Chitinimonas arctica: one gene and its partner. The main gene of each other region encodes a partner of the protein of the gene in region 2 in a complex. Links are inferred from orthologs where the notes say so. Each region holds a gene or a part of one and is shown on either strand. Other genes may lie near its edges. The genes, in order: rpsG and tig.

Region 1 (3,747 bases), 400 kb from region 2 along the record:
TCGAGTAGGTGGCACGACCTTGCGACATGGAGCGCAGGGTGGTCGAGTAACCAAACATCTCGGACAGAGGCACTTCGGCCTTGATCATCTTGCCGCCGGCAGGATTGTCATCCATGCCTTGCAGCATGCCGCGACGGGACGAGATATCGCCCATGATGTCGCCCATGTAGTCTTCCGGCGTTTCGATTTCAACCGCCATCATCGGCTCAAGAATCACCGGGCCGGCGCGACGCATGGCTTCCTTGAATGCCAGCGAGCCGGCCAATTCGAAGGCGATTTGCGACGAGTCGACATCGTGATACGAACCGAAGGTCAAGCGGACCTTGACGTCCACCACCGGGAAGCCGGCCAGCACGCCTGCCTTCAGCGTGTTCTGGATACCCTTGTCCACCGACGGGATGAATTCGCGGGGGATGGTACCGCCCTTGATTTCGTCGATGAACTGGTAACCCTTGCCTTCGCCCGACGGCTCGACGGTGATCACGCAATGGCCGTACTGACCCTTACCACCCGACTGCTTGGCATGCTTGCCTTCGATGTCTTCGGCAACCTTGGTGATGGTTTCACGGTAGGCCACTTGCGGCGCGCCGACGTTGGCTTCAACGCCGAACTCGCGCTTCATGCGGTCAACCAGAATTTCCAGGTGCAGCTCGCCCATGCCGGACATGATGGTCTGGCCGGTTTCTTCGTCGGTACGCACGCGGAACGACGGGTCTTCCTTGGCCAGGCGGTTCAGGGCAACGCCCATCTTTTCCTGGTCGGCCTTGGTCTTCGGCTCGACGGCGACGTGAATCACCGGCTCGGGGAATACCATGCGCTCAAGCGTGATGATGTGGTCGGGCGAACACAGGGTTTCACCGGTGGTCACATCCTTCAGGCCGATACCGGCGGCGATGTCGCCAGCGCGCACTTCATCGATTTCCTGACGGTCGTTGGCGTGCATCTGCACGATACGGCCCATGCGTTCCTTGCGGGCCTTGACCGAGTTGTACACAGCATCGCCGGACTGCACGACACCGGAGTACACGCGGAAGAAGGTCAGCTGACCGACGTATGGATCGCTCATCAGCTTGAATGCCAGCGCCGAGAACGGTGCGTCATCCGAAGCGATACGGGTTTCCGGCTGGTCGCGATCGTTGATACCCGCCACCGGCAACACGTCAACCGGCGAAGGCAGCAGTTCGATCACGGCGTCCAGCATGCGTTGTACGCCCTTGTTCTTGAAGGCGGTACCGCACAGCATCGGCTGGATTTCGCAAGCCAGGGTACGCGTACGCAGGCCGAACACGATCTCTTCTTCCGAGAGTTCGCCTTCTTCCAGGTACTTGTTCATCAGCTCTTCGGAAGCCTCGGCTGCCGCTTCGACCATCTTCTCGCGCCATTCGGCGGCGAGCTCGACCAGATCGGCCGGAATTTCGACGTAGTCGAACTTCATGCCCTGGGTCGCGTCATCCCACAGGATCGCGCGGTTCTTCAGCAGATCGACCACACCGGTGAAGCCATCTTCGGCGCCGATAGGAATGGTGATCGGGATCGGGTTCGCACGCAGACGGGTGCGCATCTGTTCGACCACGCGGAAGAAGTTGGCGCCTTGACGGTCCATCTTGTTCACGAAGGCCAGACGCGGCACCTTGTACTTATTGGCTTGACGCCAAACGGTTTCCGACTGCGGCTGAACACCACCCACGGCGCAGTAGACCATGCACGCACCGTCCAGCACGCGCATCGAACGCTCCACCTCAATGGTGAAATCGACGTGGCCCGGGGTATCAATAATATTGATACGGTGTTCCGGGAAGTTGTTGCCCATACCCTTCCAGAACGTGGTGGTGGCAGCAGAGGTAATGGTAATACCACGCTCCTGCTCCTGCTCCATCCAGTCCATGGTGGCGGCGCCGTCGTGAACTTCACCAATCTTGTGGTTCACACCGGTGTAGAAAAGAATACGCTCAGTCGTCGTGGTTTTACCCGCGTCGATGTGCGCGCTAATACCGATGTTCCGGTAGCGTTCAATGGGTGTCTTGCGTGCCACAGCCAATACCTTTGCTTAAAAGGGTGAATTAGAAGCGATAATGGGCGAAGGCCTTATTGGCTTCGGCCATACGGTGAACTTCGTCACGCTTCTTCATCGCGCCGCCACGGCCTTCGGCCGCATCCAGCAATTCGCCAGCCAAACGCTGACCCATCGACTTTTCACCACGCTTGCGGGCGGCTTCGCGCAGCCAACGCATGGCCAAGGCCATCCGACGGGTCTGACGCACTTCAACCGGCACCTGGTAGTTTGCACCACCGACGCGACGGCTCTTCACTTCGACGACTGGCTTCACATTGCCGAGGGCTTGGGAGAACACCTCGAGGGGGGCTTTGCCAGTCTTCTTTTCGACGATTTCAAGCGCGCCGTAAACGATGCGTTCGGCAACCGACTTCTTGCCGTCCTGCATCACGACGTTCATGAACTTGGACAATTCTTCGCTACCGAACTTTGGATCCGGCAATACTTCGCGTTTCGGTACTTCTCTACGACGTGGCATATTTCAACCTCAGTTGTATTCAGTTGAGCGCAACGACTGCGCTCGCGACCACCCAAAGGGGCTGATCACTTACTCGACGACGCCCACATGGGCAGTTCGCCGCCGTCGCGCCATCTTGCTGCGCGACATCGTCCGGTCATCAGACCTTGGGACGCTTGGTACCGTACTTGGAGCGCGACTGCTTACGACCCTTGACACCAGCGGTATCCAGCGAGCCACGCACGGTGTGGTAACGCACACCTGGCAAGTCTTTTACACGACCGCCGCGGATCAGCACGACCGAGTGTTCCTGCAGATTGTGGCCTTCACCGCCGATGTACGAAATCACTTCGAAACCGTTGGTCAGGCGCACCTTGGCTACCTTACGAAGGGCCGAGTTAGGCTTCTTCGGAGTAGTGGTGTAAACGCGCGTGCAAACACCGCGTTTCTGCGGGCAAGCTTCGAGCGCAGGAACCTTGCTCTTGGCCGTTTCCGCCACACGTCCCTTACGGACGAGCTGGTTGATGGTTGGCATTATCTGTTTCCCAAAAGTAAAAAATGGCGCGCTTTGCGCGTACGGCACAAAGGGCAGCCCCCACAAAAGAGCGCGGATTATAGATAAATCAAACGCTTAATGTCAACAAACCCTCCGACCGCCCATCGCCGCGGGGGCGATGGGCCGACAGAAGGGCTATCGACGTCTCAAAACACCGGCCGCCGAAGCGACCGGCTTGCTACTAATCAGACCTGTTCCTGTGCGGCTTCGGACTCGGCCATCGTCAATTCGCTGGGCCGGGACTCGCCCGAACGCAGACGGCGACGATTGTTGTGGTAGGCCAGACCGGTACCGCCAGGGATCAGGCGACCCACGATCACGTTTTCCTTCAGACCGCGCAACTCGTCCCGCTTGCCCATGATCGCGGCTTCGGTCAGCACGCGCGTGGTTTCCTGGAACGATGCCGCCGAAATGAACGAGTCGGTGGACAAGGATGCCTTGGTAATACCCAGCAGGATGTTGTCGAACTGTGCCGGCTGCTTGTTTTCGGCAACCAGCTTGTCGTTCGCTTCCAGTACTTCGGCGCGCTCGACCTGCTCACCCATGATGAAGTCGGAATCGCCGGCATCGGAGATAACCACGCGACGCAGCATCTGGCGAACGATCACCTCGATGTGCTTGTCGTTGATCTTCACACCCTGCAGACGATACACCTCCTGCACTTCTTCGGTGATATAGCGG
Region 2 (8,098 bases):
CGCCTTCCAGGATGGAGCGCAGGCCGCGCGCACCGGTCTTGCGGACCAGCGCCTTGCGGGCAATCGCCGCCAGGGCTTCGGGGCGCACTTCCAGCTCGGCGCCTTCCAGCTCGAACAGCTTCTGATACTGCTTGATCAGCGAGTTCTTCGGCTCGGTCAGGATGGTGACCAGCGCCGCTTCATCCAACTCGTCCAGCGTCGCCACTACCGGCAGGCGGCCGACGAATTCAGGGATCAGGCCGAATTTGATCAAGTCTTCCGGCTCGGTTTCGCGCAGGGTCTTGCCCACGTCCTTGCCCGATTCCTTGGACTGGACCGAAGCGCCAAAACCGATGCCGCCCTTTTGCGAACGCTGGCGGATCACATTGACCAGTCCGTCGAAGGCGCCGCCGCAGATAAACAGGATATTGGTGGTATCGACCTGCAGGAACTCCTGGTTCGGGTGCTTGCGGCCGCCCGAAGGAGGAATGGACGCGACCGTCCCTTCGATCAGTTTCAGCAAGGCCTGCTGCACGCCTTCGCCCGATACGTCGCGGGTGATGGACGGATTGTCGGACTTGCGCGAAATTTTGTCGATTTCGTCGACATAGATAATGCCGCGCTGCGCCTTCTCGATATCCCAATCACACTTTTGCAGCAGCTTGGCGATGATGTTCTCGACATCCTCGCCGACATAGCCAGCCTCGGTCAGCGTGGTGGCATCGGCCATCACGAAGGGTACATCGATCAAGCGGGCCAGGGTCTGCGCCAACAGCGTCTTGCCCGAACCGGTAGGCCCGATCAACAGGATATTGGACTTGGCCAGCTCCACGTCGCCCGCCTTGGCAGCCGGGTTGGCAAGGCGCTTGTAGTGGTTGTATACGGCAACCGCCAAGGTCTTCTTGGCTTTGTCCTGGCCGATCACATACTGGTCCAGCGAAGCGCGTATCTCGGCCGGCGAGGGCAGCTTGTTACCGCCCGGCGTCTTGGCGGCCGCGCTGGTCGCGGCGCCGCCGCCTTGCAGCTCTTCGCGCACGATATCGTTGCACAGTTCGATACACTCGTCGCAGATGAAAACCTGCGGTCCGGCGATCAACTTGCGTACTTCATGCTGGCTCTTGCCGCAGAAGGAGCAGTAAAGGAGTTTTTCTTTATCGGTCATGGCAACCTCGCCATTGCTAAGCGATCGCTCACGCGACCGTATTCGGAAAACCTGCGGACCGGCAGCGCCGGTCCGACGGGATGAAAGCCTACAAGCTTAAGCAAGGGCCTGACGCGAGGTAATCACCTGATCCACCAGGCCATAAGCCTGGGCTTCGGCGGCAGTCATGAAATTATCGCGGTCGCTGTCGCGGGTGATCTCTTCCAGAGAACGCCCGGTGTGCTCCGACATCAGCTTGTTCAGCCGCTCGCGCAGGCTGAGGATGTACTTGGCATGGATCTCGATATCGGTCGCCTGGCCCTGGTAACCGCCCAGTGGCTGGTGAATCATGACCGTCGAATTGGGCAGGGCAAAACGCTTGCCCTTGGTGCCGGCCTGCAACAGGAAAGCACCCATGCTGGCCGCCATGCCCACGCACAGGGTGGAAACATCCGGCTTGATGAATTGCATGGTGTCGTAGATCGACATACCGGCCGAGATGGACCCGCCCGGGCTGTTGATGTACAGGAAGATGTCCTTGTCCGGATTCTCGGATTCCAGGAAGAGCATCTGCGCGACCACCACATTGGCGGTGACGTCGTTTACCGGACCTACCAGGAAGATCACCCGTTCCTTCAAAAGGCGGGAATAGATGTCGTAGGCACGCTCCCCGCGACCACTCTGTTCGATCACCATCGGCACATAGCCGAGGCCCTGTGGTTCGGTTTGGGTATTGCGCCAGTCGGCGGGATTCCAGTTGCTCATGCTGTCCTTCTCAATCGGCGAGTCGTAGAGGGGTGCCGGATGAAAAAAGGCCCGGCCGGCACTTACCTATCTTAAGGTAAGGCGGGCGAGCCCGTTTTCAAGCAGCGGCTAGAACTTTAGACAAACGTCAGGCTTGTTGGCCCATCAGTTCATCAAATGCCAACTGCTTTTCGACCGTCTTGGCCTTGGCAAACACAAACTCAACCACATTGTCTTCCAATGCCAGTGCTTCCGGCCCTTCGAGGCGATCCCGGCTGGCATAGTACCACTTGACCACATCTTCCGGATGCTCATAGCTCTCGGCGAATTCTTCGACGATGGCGGTGATCTGCTCCGGCTTGGCTTGCAGGCCGTTGGCGCGCACCACTTCGGCGAGGATCAGGCCCAGGCTGACGCGGCGCTTGGCTTGTTCTTCGAACAGTTCCTGCGGGAAAGGCATGTCCTTGGGGTCGAAGCCGCGTTGTTGCATTTCCTGCTTGGCGTTTTCGACCAGACGGCCGATTTCCTGGCCGATCAGCGCGCGCGGCACTTCGATCGGGCTGACTTCCAGCAGGGCTTGCATGACCGCTTCTTTGGCACGGGCGGTCAGGCGACGCTTCACTTCGCGTTCGACGTTCTTGCGGATCTCGGCGCGCAGCTTGGCCACATCGCCATCGGCGATACCCAGCAGCTTGGCGAATTCGCTGTCCAGCTCGGGCACTTGCGCGCCGGCCACGTTCTTCACGCTGACTTCGAACTGGGCGGTCTTGCCGGCCACTTCCTTGCCTTGGTATTCAGCCGGGAAGGACAGGTCGAAAGTCTTGCTGTCGCCTTCCTTCATGCCCAGCACGGCGCTGTCGAATTCCGGCAGCATCTGGCCTTCGCCAGCCTGGAAGGCATAGTTCTCGCTGGAGCCGCCGGCAAAGGCGACACCGTCGATGGTGCCCTTGAAGTCGACGATCACGCGATCGCCCTTCTCGGCGGCACGTTCGACGCGATCGAAACGGGTGCGCTGCTTACGCAGGATCTCGATGGTCTTGTCCACTTCGGCATCGGTCACGGCCAATACCGGACGCTCGATTTCCTTGCCGGACAGGTCACCCACCACGACTTCGGGGTAAACCTCGAAGGTGGCGCTGAAATTGAATGCATCGCCTTCGGCCGGCTTGCCTTCAAAACGGGGGAAGCCCGCCACGCGCAGCGCTTGTGCCTGCACTGCCTTGGCGAATGCCGATTGCACTTGCTCGCCCAGTACTTCTTCGCGAACCTGCATGCCGTAATTGGCCGCCACCAGCTTCATGGGCGCCTTGCCCGGGCGGAAGCCCTGGATACGTGCGTTACGCGCCACCTTCTTGAGACGGGCATCCACGGCGGTTTCGATATCGGCGGACGGGATGGCGAAGTCGAGACGACGCTCCAGTTGGCCCAGCGTTTCCAGTTGTGCTTGCATGGTCAATCTATCCTGTGTTGCGAATATGCGCTCAAACCGCCGGCAGGTGCCGACGACTAAAATAATCCCGTGGCGTAGGAGAATGCGCTCGGCACCTCTCCCACACTAAGCCCGCGATTGTCTGAAACTTTTCGGTAATTGGCAAGGCGTAGTTGCGCGCCAGTACGCCGACGCTTTCGGACATACAAAAAAAGCCGCCTGGGGGCATCCCATTGCGGCTTTTTCATCCTTGCTTGCAGCTGGTGGGGGGTAAGAGACTCGAACTCTTACACCTCGCGGCGCCAGAACCTAAATCTGGTGCGTCTACCAATTCCGCCAACCCCCCCACGACCTTGCCTTGGCAAGGAGGCGAGGATTATAGGCGAGAACCGGCAAAAACACCACAGATCATCATTCCGACAGAAGCCACGCCCACTAATCGCCAAATTTGATCGTGCGCGCCGCATCCGGGCCGCCCGGCCCGATCTGGCCAAGGAAGGGAGCCAGCTGTGCTTCCGCCCCAGGCGCGGCCTTCAGGCTGACTTCACCGCGAAGGCCCTGCTTCGCCTGCCAGTCACCCCCGCCATTCAATTGCAGCACACCCGCCAGGGTCGCCAGCTGCAATCGCCAGCCGTCGCCGGCCGGCACCAGGGTGGCACGGTAGTCGCCCAAGGGATTGAGGCTGGGAACCAGGGTGGAAGTCGCGCCCAGCCAATCCACGCTGAGCTGGCCGACCGGCTTGCCGTCCTTCCAATGCAGCTCGGGACTGGCCACGCGTAGCTGGCCGGTAAGGCCATAGGCACGGGTGCGTGCATCGAGCCGCAGCAAGGGGCCGGCGGCGAAGGTCAGATCGGCCTCGCGCAGTTCCAACCCACCCAAGCCAAACGACAGCAGCGCCTGGCCACCGTCGAGTTTGATGGCATAGCCCAGCTTGCCGCGCAGCAGGCCGGCAGGCTGCCAGGCCCATTCCAGCCGCTCGGCCAGCGCCGCATCCTGCAGGATAGGCTGGGCCGAACCCTGCCACAGACTGCCCTGGCTGGCCGCCAGCTGCAATTTACCGTCGGTCTGCGCCGCCACCACCATGCCCAGGATACTGGCCGGCAAGCGCAGCACCAGGAAAAGCAGGGTCAATAGCACCAGCGCCACCCACCATGGCCAAGTCAGCCGCTTCATCGCGTCCACTCCAGGTCGGCATCGACGGTGTCCGTGCCATCCGGTGAACGTACCGACAGTTTGCTGAGCTTCCAGCCTTGCGACTGGGCGGCCGCCATCAGCGCGGTCAGGCTGGGCCAGGCGACGGACTTGGCGTGCACCGCGCCATGCTTGTCATCCTTGCTATCGACCGTTGCGGTGCCAGCGGGCCAACCCGCCGCCATCACCAGGGCTGAGATATCGCCGCTATTGGCTGCACCGGCCGGCTGCCCCTTGGCTTCTTGCAGATCACGCTGAAAACGCGCCACGTCGGCCCGCAAGCCCGGCAGGCTGGCTTGCAGGCGAGCCCGTTCGCGCGCTACCGGCGCGATGACCAGGCCATAGATCAGGGCAAGCAGCAACAAGCCACCACCGGCGGCCAGAATGGCGCGTTCGCGCGTATTGCGCTGCTTCCAGAATTCGATCAGGGGAGCGAGATGGGATTTCATGGATTGGGTGTCAGGCTCAGTCGGGTACGGTCGTTTCCGCTCGGGCTGGTTTCCACCTTGCCGTTTTGCGACAGGGTTTGCACCAGTGCGGCCAATTGCTCGGGCTTGGCCAGGTATTCGGCCTGGAAGCGCCCGTCGGCATACTCCAGCGCCAGCAGCTTGATCTCACCCGCCATCAGGCGGGGAGCGGTATTGAGTAGCGCGGTCAGGGCGCCACTGCTGGTTGGTGCGGCGGTGGCCTTGCTGCTCAACATGGTTTGCAATTGCAGCTGGGCATCGACGATAGGCGTATTGGGAAAAGCCTGGCTGAAGGCGCCATTGATACTCTGCTTGAGCGCCCCCTCCTCGCTCCGCCAACTCCACCATTGGCCGAGCAAGGTCACCAGGCAAAGGGCGAGCGCGCTACCGGCCAGTACGCCCGCCGGTTTGAGTCGAGGCCAGTCCACATCGATCTGCGCCCCGGCGGCAAACTCGCCCTGCATCAGATTGATCGCGTCGCTTTCGACCGTGGCGGCGAAGATATCGCCCGCGTACAGCGACACCGGGCAACCCAGCCTGAGTTGCCAGCGGGCCAGATCAACCTGCTCGGCCAAGGCCGGCTCGATCGCCAGCGACAGGCTCTCCAGCTCGCCCAGCGCGGCGACCAGCAGCGCAGGCGGTTCGGTCGGCGAGGCCGCATCGAACCATTGCGCGGTTTCCTGGCTGCGCCTGGCCCAGCCATTGCCGTACCAAAGCAACATGCCGCCATCGCCCGGCACCAGGACGTCCGCCGCCCAGGCAGCACGTGGGCGGCGCCCGACCTGGGTCAGGGTATTGAGCAGCTCGGCGAAGAATTCACGCTGCACAGCAGCGACGCGGCACTGCTCGCCGGCCAACTGGTGGGCTAGATGTTGCTCCGCAGGCTCCGACAGCAAAACCTGGTCCAGCGCGAAAGGCAGTAGTTTGCCAGCCTGGCGGCCGGCGCCTTTCGGCAGGGTAACGGTGGCGCGCAACACCCTCGCCGGCGGGAGGAACAGCTCGACCCGGCTGGCAGCCGGCAGCTGGCTCAAGGCGGAACGGCCATGGCCGATCTGGCTGCCGGTCTGGGTGCGCCAGGCGACTTCGGTCGCAGCACTGGCGGGTAAAGAGGATTCGGCAGGAAAGAGTCGCAGTATGGTCACGACGGGGGCCGCTTGAAAGTGGGTGGGAAAATGCGCGCCAGTATGACACAGCACCGGCGGGCAGCGAGGCCCAACAGGGCGTAGAAGCGTTGCTGTAGAACTTTTCCGACAATGCCGCCGGGACGGGCGCGAATCGACGATATGCCTCATCGCCCCCGAAGCTCGGTCTTTACGGCACCTCCGAACACATCACCACTCGAGCGTAAGCGAGGCTCCCTCGCGGCGCGAGGGCGGGGCCGCCCGGGTGAGGGAGAGTGGGATAAATCAGCGAGGAATCGTTGAGATATTCACGGTCCGCAAACACACGGCTCTGCCGGGTGCTGCTCCAAGCGCTCAGCCTTCCCACTTGTTCGGAGCTTCCATAGCGTAAAATGCCGGTTTTCCGCTTTCAAAACCGGCCCATCATGACCGTTCGCACCCGCTTCGCTCCCTCCCCCACCGGCCTACTGCACATTGGCGGCGTACGTACCGCTCTGTTCAGTTGGGCGTACGCACGCAAGCAGCAAGGCGTATTCGTGCTGCGCATCGAGGACACCGACCTGGAACGCTCCACCCCGGAATCGGTGCAAGCCATCCTGGACGGCATGCACTGGGTGGGCCTTGGCTATGACGAAGGTCCGTTCTATCAGATGCAGCGCATGGATCGCTATAAGGCGGTACTGAAGGACATGCTGGTCACCGGCACCGCCTACCATTGCTACTGCAGCCGCGAAGAATTGGACCAGATGCGCGCCGAAGCGGAAGCGCGCGGCGAGAAGCCGCGCTACGATCGCCGCTGGCGGCCCGAGCGCGGCAAGCAATTGCCGGAGATTCCCGCCGGCGTGGCGCCGGTCATCCGCTTCCGCAATCCGATCGACGGGGTTGTCGCCTGGGATGATGCGGTCAAGGGACGTATCGAGATCGGCAATGCCGAGCTGGACGACCTGATCATCGCCCGCCCGGACGGCACGCCCACCTACAATTTCTGCGTGGTGGTGGACGACTGGGACATGGGCATCAGCCATGTCATCCGCGGCGACGACCATGTCAACAACACCCCGCGCCAAATCAATATCCTGGCTGCGCTTGGCGCCCCCCTGCCCATCTACGGCCACTTGCCCATGATCCTGAATGCGGACGGCCAGAAGATGAGCAAACGCCGCGATGCGGTCAGCGTGGTGGATTACAGCGAACAGGGTATTTTGCCGGAAGCCTTGCTCAACTATCTGGCGCGGCTGGGCTGGGGCCATGGCGACGAGGAATTCTTCACCCTGGAACAGTTCGTCGAATGGTTCGACCTGAAGAACGTCAGCCCCAGTCCTTCACGCTTCGACCGGGACAAGATGCTGTGGATCAATCAACAGCATATGAAAGCCGCGGACAATGCCCGCCTGGCGGAACTGACCCGACCGTTCCTGACCAAACTGGGCTGCGATACCGAACAGGGCCCGGCCCTGCCGGCGGTGATCGCCATGCTGAAGGAACGCGTCAGCAACCTGGTCGACCTGGCCGCCCAAGCCGGCTACTTCTATCGCCACGAAGCGGCGCCGGCCGAACTGGCCGCCCAGCATCTGAACGAGGAAGGCCGTGCGCGCCTGGCGCGATTCCGCGCCATCCTGGCGCAAACCGAATGGGAAACCGCCGCACTGTCCGCCGCCATCAAGACCTTTGTCGCCGCCGAAGGCGTCAAGATGCCGCTGATTGCCATGCCACTGCGGGCCGCCGTGTGCGGCACCACCCAGACGCCGTCGATCGACCAGGTGCTCGCGCTGCTTGGCCAGCAGGAAGTACTGAAACGCCTGGATGCCGTCCTGAACGCATAGCCACGACGCGAAACACGCGCTGAAAAGGGCCGCATGGTTTACGACCTGCGGCCCTTATTTTTCCCCGATTTGCTGCCGCACGGCAGGGCAGGCGGAAGCCGACGACGGGTTTCGGCGCCGCTTTTGGCAAATTTGTGTAAATACAAGCGGCATTTGGCCGGTACAAGCACTAGATTGAGCTTTGCGAATGGTAAAAAATGCCG

Evidence for each region.
Region 1: the proteins of tig (region 2) and rpsG are in contact, whole or in part, in a crystal structure (PDB 3GTY), measured with the Thermotoga maritima proteins. The link is inferred for Chitinimonas arctica from one-to-one orthologs. Residues at the interface, in WP_004081061.1 of Thermotoga maritima: Glu122, Val124, Val129, Leu130, Tyr133, Glu188, Gly259, Ile262, Tyr263, Glu266, Ser270, Glu273, Gln274, Glu277, Arg308, Gln311, Ile312, Ser315, Tyr316, Glu325, Arg329, Arg336, Leu363, Phe366, Trp367, Arg373, Leu377, Arg381, Leu384, Glu387; in WP_004081843.1 of Thermotoga maritima: Lys34, Lys52, Lys55, Glu59, Arg62, Gln63, Glu66, Asn67, Lys69, Val71, Arg95, Ala109, Lys110, Lys111, Gly112, Arg113, Pro114, Glu117, Glu121, Ile124, Ala125, Tyr127, Asn128, Asn129, Thr130, Gly131, Lys135, Asp139, Arg142, Met143.

The regions. Positions count from the first base shown.
Region 1 is NZ_CP041730.1:1,864,882-1,868,628, forward strand. The notes cover bases 797-3,747. They hold rpsG (30S ribosomal protein S7), read right to left. Parts: upstream 2,532-3,747; coding sequence 2,061-2,531; downstream 797-2,060. Other genes in these bases: fusA (elongation factor G), read right to left, coding at 797-2,032; rpsL (30S ribosomal protein S12), read right to left, coding at 2,671-3,045; rpoC (DNA-directed RNA polymerase subunit beta'), read right to left, coding at 3,252-3,747. Outside these bases: more of fusA, read right to left, coding at 1-796.
Region 2 is NZ_CP041730.1:1,461,346-1,469,443, forward strand. Bases 1,164-4,105 are described here. They hold tig (trigger factor), read right to left. Parts: upstream 3,315-4,105; coding sequence 2,013-3,314; downstream 1,164-2,012. Other genes in these bases: clpP (ATP-dependent Clp endopeptidase proteolytic subunit ClpP), read right to left, coding at 1,238-1,885; gspN (type II secretion system protein N), read right to left, coding at 3,729-4,105. In the rest of the region: ATP-dependent Clp protease ATP-binding subunit ClpX, read right to left, coding at 1-1,141; more of gspN, read right to left, coding at 4,106-4,466; FNU76_RS06465 (type II secretion system protein M), read right to left, coding at 4,463-4,933; type II secretion system protein GspL, read right to left, coding at 4,930-6,093; gltX (glutamate--tRNA ligase), read left to right, coding at 6,498-7,895. UniProt on the Bacillus subtilis protein: Involved in protein export. Acts as a chaperone by maintaining the newly synthesized protein in an open conformation. Functions as a peptidyl-prolyl cis-trans isomerase.